DNA from 2 places in the Paraburkholderia sp. BCC1876 genome. Region 2 is predicted to be linked to the other one. Evidence: riboswitches for the same ligand, from Rfam matches in the RefSeq annotation. Region 2 holds a riboswitch; the other holds the start of a gene.
What was found. A riboswitch is a leader RNA that binds a small molecule or an ion and turns the genes downstream of it on or off. The one in region 2 is predicted to bind glycine.
Positions count from the first base shown of each region.

Region 1: another riboswitch for glycine. It lies ahead of gcvT (glycine cleavage system aminomethyltransferase GcvT); the one in region 2 lies ahead of HWY05_RS01010 (D-amino acid dehydrogenase).

Region 1 covers NZ_CADFGI010000004.1:176,995-180,544, forward strand. The annotation lists gene HWY05_RS16230 (oxidoreductase) at 1-639, shown strand, start outside; gene HWY05_RS16235 (hypothetical protein) at 834-1,184, shown strand; glycine riboswitch at 1,330-1,431, shown strand; glycine riboswitch at 1,465-1,609, shown strand; gene gcvT (glycine cleavage system aminomethyltransferase GcvT) at 1,690-2,808, shown strand; gene gcvH (glycine cleavage system protein GcvH) at 2,873-3,253, shown strand; gene gcvP (aminomethyl-transferring glycine dehydrogenase) at 3,335-3,550, shown strand, end outside.
Region 2 covers NZ_CADFGI010000001.1:252,873-256,422, forward strand. The annotation lists gene HWY05_RS01000 (hypothetical protein) at 1-513, opposite strand, end outside; gene HWY05_RS01005 (LysE family translocator) at 871-1,503, opposite strand; glycine riboswitch at 1,702-1,796, shown strand; gene HWY05_RS01010 (D-amino acid dehydrogenase) at 1,979-3,190, shown strand; gene HWY05_RS01015 (BON domain-containing protein) at 3,341-3,550, shown strand, end outside.

The DNA of each region.
Region 1 (3,550 bases), on a different contig from region 2:
GCCGCCGGCACCTTGGGGCGCGTCACGCAATTCGAATCGCATTTCGACCGCTTCCGGCCGGAAGTGCGGCAGCGCTGGCGCGAAGAGGCGTCGCGCGGTGGCGGCCTGCTGTTCGACCTGGGACCGCATCTGATCGACCAGGCGCTCGCGTTGTTCGGCGCGCCGCAGACCGTGTCGGCAACCGTGCGCACGCATCGCGACGAAGCCAGTGCGCCGGACTACGTGCACATTCAACTCGGCTATGGCGAATTCGAGGTCGTGCTGCACGCCAGCGCGCTAACCATGCTGCTCGCGCCGCGGTTCGCGATCCACGGCACGCGCGGGAGCTATGTGAAATACGGACTCGACACCCAGGAAGATCAGTTGAAGGCCGGTCTGCGCCCCGGTGACGAGGGCTTCGCCGCCGGCAATACAGCGGGCGTGCTGCGCGTGCTGGAAGGCGATCAGGAAGTCGAACGCGAACTGCCGACGCGTAACGGCGACTACGCCGGCTTCTACATTGCTCTCGCCGATGCGATCCAGAACGGCGTGAAATTCCCGGTCAGCGCGCAGGAAGCCGTCGACGTCATGACGATTATCGAACTGGCCACGCGCAGTTCGGAGGAAGGCGTCCGCTTGCCGTTCGAGCGGATTCGCTAAGGGGCTTGCCGGCGTCCGGCGACGGTTTGTGTACCCAAAACTGGCTCACAAACCGTCGCCGCGCCGCCTAAACTAACAAGCCCGAAAGGAACATAACGTTACAAATAAGCGCCCCGCTCCGGTCAGCGCGAACCCCGTCTTATCCGTTGCTACCCGGGTAGCACCAGAAAACGACAACGACTTCCGGAGAGTCCATGCCCCGTATCATTCGCGCAGTAGCAGCATGCGCTTTGCTCAGTTCGCTCGCCGCTTGCGTGGTGGCGCCCCAACCGGCGCCGGCCCCGCGCCCCAACCCGCAGCAGATCGCGTATGAGCGCCTGCATCAGGTCGACGGCCGTCTCGACAACCTGAGCCGCCGCATCGACGCTCACGTCAACCAAGGCTATTACCCGCCCCCGCAAGGCGGCGCGCTGCATCATCGCCTCGACGTGATCCGTCAGGAAGCGCACGACATGGCCGCGCAACACGGCGGCGGGCTGTCCGGCGACGAACAGCGCGTGCTGAACCAGGAACTGGACAACGCGGCACACGCCATCGGCGAATAATCGCGCCAGTTCAGGTCATGCGGTACAAAAGAAGCGCGGGCATCACGTCCCGCGCTTTTTTTTGACAGGCGCAATCGCGCTGCGCCAACCCCCGCGCCGCTCGCGCGCCTTTATTTGACAAGCTCGGGGGCGTCGCGTACATTCGCCGCACGCGTCGGGAGAGCGTGCTGGCCGCTGAAAATCGCAGGCCGCGCCGCCGAAGGGGCACACCCGCAAACTCTCAGGCAAAAGGACCGACCGCGTCGAAAAACCCGCCTCACTGCAGCATCGAGGCGCCGGTTTTTCGCACTCTGGAGAGCGGCAGTAGCCATCTGCAAACGCAGATTCCGGCAGGCTGCCCACCGAAGGGGCGCGCGTTTCACCGTGGCACGTCAACGTGTTCACGGCAACGCAATCTCTCAGGTATCGAGGACAGAGGGGCCATGCAGCGCATCGCTCGCAGCCATCAGGCCGTGAGGCGTAGCGCCGCATGGCCTTTTTTGTTTCGCGAGACGCCTGAGGCCCCATGACCGAACTCAAACACACCCCGCTCCACGCCACCCATTGCGCGCTCAAGGCCCGCATGGTCGACTTCGGCGGCTGGGACATGCCCGTCAACTACGGCTCGCAGATCGACGAACACCGCGCCGTGCGCACCGACGCCGGCATGTTCGACGTCTCGCACATGTGCGTCGTCGATTTCACTGGCGAGCGCGTGCGCGCCTTCTTCGACTACGCGCTGGCCAATAACGTCGGCAAGCTGCAAACCCCGGGCCGTGCGCTCTACTCCTGTCTGCTGAACCCGAACGGCGGCGTGATCGACGATCTGATCGTCTATTACTTCGGCGAAGATCACTTCCGCGTGGTCGTGAACGCCGGCACCGCCGACAAAGACATCGCCTGGTTCGGCCAGCTCAACGCCGAAGGCAGCTTTGGCCTGACCATCACGCCGCGTCGCGATTACGCGATCGTCGCCGTGCAAGGCCCGAACGCACGCGACAAGGTCTGGCAAACCGTGCCGGCTGCGCGCGCCGCGACTGAAGCCTTGAAGCCGTTCAACGCCGCCCGTATCGACGGTACGCCGTTCGGCGAACTCACCGTGGCCCGCACCGGCTACACCGGCGAAGACGGCTTCGAAATCATCGTGCCGGCGGAACACGTCGCCGCCCTGTGGGACGCGCTGCAAGCGCAAGGCGTCCGCCCGGCCGGCCTCGGCGCGCGCGACACGCTGCGCCTCGAAGCCGGCATGAACCTGTACGGCCAGGATATGGACGACAACGTCTCGCCGCTCGACGCCGGTCTCGCGTGGACCGTCGACCTCACGTCGCCGCGCGCCTTCGTCGGCAAGGACAAGCTGGAAGCGAACGGTTCGCAGGCCGCGTTCGTCGGCCTGATCCTGCTGAAAGACAACGGCAAGGCTGCAGGCGTGCTGCGTGCTCATCAGAAAGTCGTCACGTCGCACGGCGAAGGCGAAATTACCAGCGGCACGTTTTCCCCGACCATGCAGGAATCGATCGCCTTTGCGCGCGTGCCGAAAGGCGTGCAGCCGGGCGACACCGTTCACGTTCAGATTCGTGACAAAAACGTTCCCGCAAGCGTGGTAAAACTGCCGTTCGTGCGCAACGGCAAAGTGCTCGCGGTTTAAGCAGGCCGGCGCGTACGCCTCCCCCTTTATTGAACACCATCCGAACACCGCATAGGAGCATCCGATGAGCATCCCGGCCGATCTGAAATATACCGAATCGCACGAATGGGTCCGCACTGAAGCGGACGGCACGCTGACGGTCGGCATTACCGACCACGCGCAGGAAGCGCTCGGCGATATCGTCTTCTTCGAAGTCCAGGAACTCGGCAAGAACGTCGAAGCCGGCGACACCGTCGCCGTGATCGAATCGGTGAAAGCCGCTTCCGACATCTACGCGCCGGTCTCGGGCGAAATCATCGAAGCGAACACCGCCGTCGCCGACACGCCCGATTCGGTGAACACCACGCCGTACGACAGCTGGCTCTTCAAGATCAAGCCGTCCGACGACGCCACGCACGATCGTCTGATCGATGCCGACGCGTACGCCAAGGCCATCGGCGCCTGATTCACCTTTACGTTTAACCCGTCAGGTGCGGCCCGTCACTTTCGAGACTTCGAAAAGACAGCCGCACCGCCAGGAACACCCATGAAGCTCGAACACCCGGATCGTCTGATGAACCGCACTCCTCTCTCGCTCGCCGCGCTCGAAGTGCATGACGCCTTCGCCGAACGGCACATCGGCCCGGATACGGCCGACCAGCACGCCATGCTCGAAGCCCTCGGCTTCGCGTCGCGCGCCGCGCTGATCGACGCCGTCATTCCGAAGACGATCCGCCGCACCGAACCGCTGCCGCTCGGCCCC
Region 2 (3,550 bases):
GCCGCGCGGCACGGCGTTCGGGCTGAGATAGGGATCGGGACCGCGTATTCCGGCATGACTGGCGGACGGCGCGCTGCCTTGCGCCGAATCGGCCGGCCGGTCTGCCGTGGTCCCATCCGGGCGACCCGCTGCGGGCGTGGGTGATGTGTCCTTCGGCGATGCTGGACGGGATGGCGCGGGCGACACGTCCATCGGCGATGAAGGACGCGACGGTGCGGGCGACACGTCCATTGGCGATGAAGGACGCGACGGTGCAGGCGACACGTCCATCGGAGAGGGAGGACGGACTGGAACCCCGGATGGCTTCTGGAGCATCTCGGTCGGGCCGCCGGCTAACACCGCGAAAGATATCGCCAATAAAATATCGAGGGTCGATTGCTTCGGCTGCTTGCCTTCGTTCGCTGGTACCGAGCCCGCCTCGCACGTGCCGCTCTGGCGGTTATTCCAGTTGAAATGTCTACACTGGAATTCGCTCCAGGTCTCCTTGGTGGACTGCCATCGCGGTTCAGTCAACGCCCGTTGCGTACGAACGTGCGCTGCGCCCGCGTGACCGTCTCCCGGCAAGAGACTCGGCCCCTGTCCCGTCGGCGCGTTCGTCTTCGTAAGATCGGGGCGAGAGGCCGGGGCCATGGACTGCTGCCCGCCGGCGCTAGCACCGGTGCCGACAGACTTCCTTTGAAATGCAGATTGAAGGGGGGAATCGCTCCGAATGGGCATGCTCATGTCGTTCATCCGCCTTTTCCAGTGTCGTCCGCCGGGGTAGCAGACTAAGGAGTCAGCATAGACATGACGACAGTCAGGCGGTCATAGCGGAGTAACGCAACGACACGCCGCACGCAGAGCGTTTGCCCGGGAATGCTATCGAACCGCTTACCGACGCGAATCGAGCGCGATTCGCACCGCGAGTCCGGCGAGCACCGTGCCCATCAGCCAGCGCTGCACCCTCAGCCACACGGGACGACCCGCGAGGAACCCGGCGATCGACCCCGCCATGCTCGCGATAATCGCATTCACCGTCACGCTGACCACGATCTGCACGCAGCCGAGAGCCAGCGACTGCAACAGCACACTGCCATGTCCCGGCGAAATGAATTGCGGCAGCAGCGACAGATACATCACCGCAATCTTCGGATTCGCGAGGTTGGTGACGAAGCCCATGGTGAACAGCTTACGGGGGCTATCGTGCGGCAGATCGCGCACCTGGAACGGCGAACGGCCGCCGGGTTTGACTGCCTGCCACGCGAGATACAACAGATACAGTGCGCCGCCGAAGCGCAATGCGTCGTACGCAAACGGCACCGTGAGCAATAACGCGGTAATGCCGAACGCCGCGCAGAACATATAGAACACGAAACCGAGCGCCACGCCGCCGAGCGACACGAGACCGGCGCGCTTGCCCTGACAGAGCGATCGCGAGATCAGATAGATCATGTTCGGTCCCGGCGTGAGCACCATGCCGAGTGAAACCAGACCGAAAGCGAGCAGCGTTGTGAAAGCGGGCACGGCGTTCTCCTCGTTGATGAATGGGGATTGTGCCGCTGACTATAGCCGATCGCCGCCACGCCGACCCGGTACACAATCGCAGCACACGCACAGGACAGCGCGCACGCATACCCACGCTCGGACAGCACACACGCGCTGCAACGCAGCGCACGAAACACTTGCGGCAATAATTTTTGCCCGGTATCGTCGTGCCGTTCTGCATGCAGCGCGGGAGAGATCGTCATGCGGTTAGTGACGACGCCGACGGAGCAACCGCCCCGGAAACTCTCAGGCAAAAGGACCGCGCAGCGGGAACATCTGGAGAGCGACGCCGCCGACACTTGCGCGCGTCCACCGAAGGGGATTCCCCACTCCGGCTCGCATTGAGCCGGCATGGCGCGGGAAGAAACTCTCAGGTACAGGGACAGATGGGGCATCGACGCCGGTTTCGACACGAAATCGACACCGGTGATGCTCAACTCATCTGGACTATGTCATGTCACGAATCGCCATTATCGGCGCCGGCATTACCGGCGTCACGACCGCTTACGCCCTCGCTCAACGCGGCCACCACGTCACGGTTTTCGAACGCCATCGCTATGCGGCAATGGAGACGTCGTTCGCCAACGGCGGCCAGCTATCGGCCAGCAACGCCGAAGTCTGGAACAGCACCGCCACCGTGCTGAAGGGTCTGCGCTGGATGCTCACGCGCGACGCCCCGCTACTGCTCAATCCACTGCCCACGTGGCACAAATACTCGTGGATGGGCGAATTCCTGCGGCAGATTCCGCACTACCGGAGCAACACCGTCGAGACCGTGCGGCTCGCGATTGCCGCGCGCGAACATCTGTTCTCGACGGCGCGTAGCGAGGGCATCGAGTTCGATCTCGAACGGCGCGGCATTCTGCATATCTACAAAACGCAGAAGGAATTCGCTGCGGCGAATAAGGTGAATGCGTTGCTGCGCGAAGGCGGCCTCGACCGCAATCCGGTGTCGGCGACCGAGTTGCAGCGGATCGAGCCCACGCTGCAAGGCGATTTCTTCGGCGGTTTTTTCACGCCGTCCGATTCGACCGGCGACATCCACAAGTTCACGCGCGGTCTCGCGGATGCCTGCGTGCGGCACGGCGTCGAGTTTCACTACGACGCCGAGATCACGGCGATCGAGCAGCCCGTGGAGGGCAAGTTTTCGCTGACGGTCAATCTGGAAGGCGAGTCGCAGCGCATTGCGTTCGAGCGGATCGTCGTCTGCGCCGGGGTGAAGAGTCGCGATTTTGCGGCGATGCTCGGCGATCACGTGAACATCTATCCGGTGAAAGGCTATTCGATCACGGTCTGTCTCGACGACGAAACCAGTCAGCGGCGCGCGCCGTGGGTGAGCCTGCTCGACGACAGCGCGAAGATCGTCACCAGCCGGCTCGGTGTGGATCGATTCCGCGTGGCGGGCACGGCGGAGATCAACGGCTTCAACCGCGATATCCGCTCGGACCGGATTGCGCCGCTGGTGGACTGGACACGGCGCTACTTCCCCGAAGTGTCGACGTCGCGTGTGATTCCGTGGGCGGGTTTGCGGCCGATGCTGCCGAGCATGCTGCCCAAGGTGGGACGGGGCAAACGGCAAGGCGTGTTCTACAACACCGGGCACGGGCACCTCGGGTGGACGTTGTCGGCGGCAACGGCACAGGCGGTGGCTGCGGCGATTGTGTAGCCTCCGTTTGCAACGCGCCCCTGCTGTGGGACGTCCCCCACAGCAGGGGCGAACGCTTTTGTGGATGGCGATCACGGCGGCAAAGGCCGAATGCAAAATCCGTCACATCTGCTAGTGTTCTCCCATCCCCGCAATCTCCGTGGAGAACCCATGCCACACCACCGTTCCACGAAACACAGCACGACCAGCCCGCGCCTGACCGACGCTCAGATCGCCGCCGAAGCGACCCGTCGCCTCGCGTGGGATACCGCGGTTCCCGAGCACGCCGTCAAGGTGAAAGTCGCCGCCGGTCGCATCACGCTGCGCGGCGAACTGCAACGCGATCAGCAACGAATCGCCGCCCTCGAAGACGTCACGCGT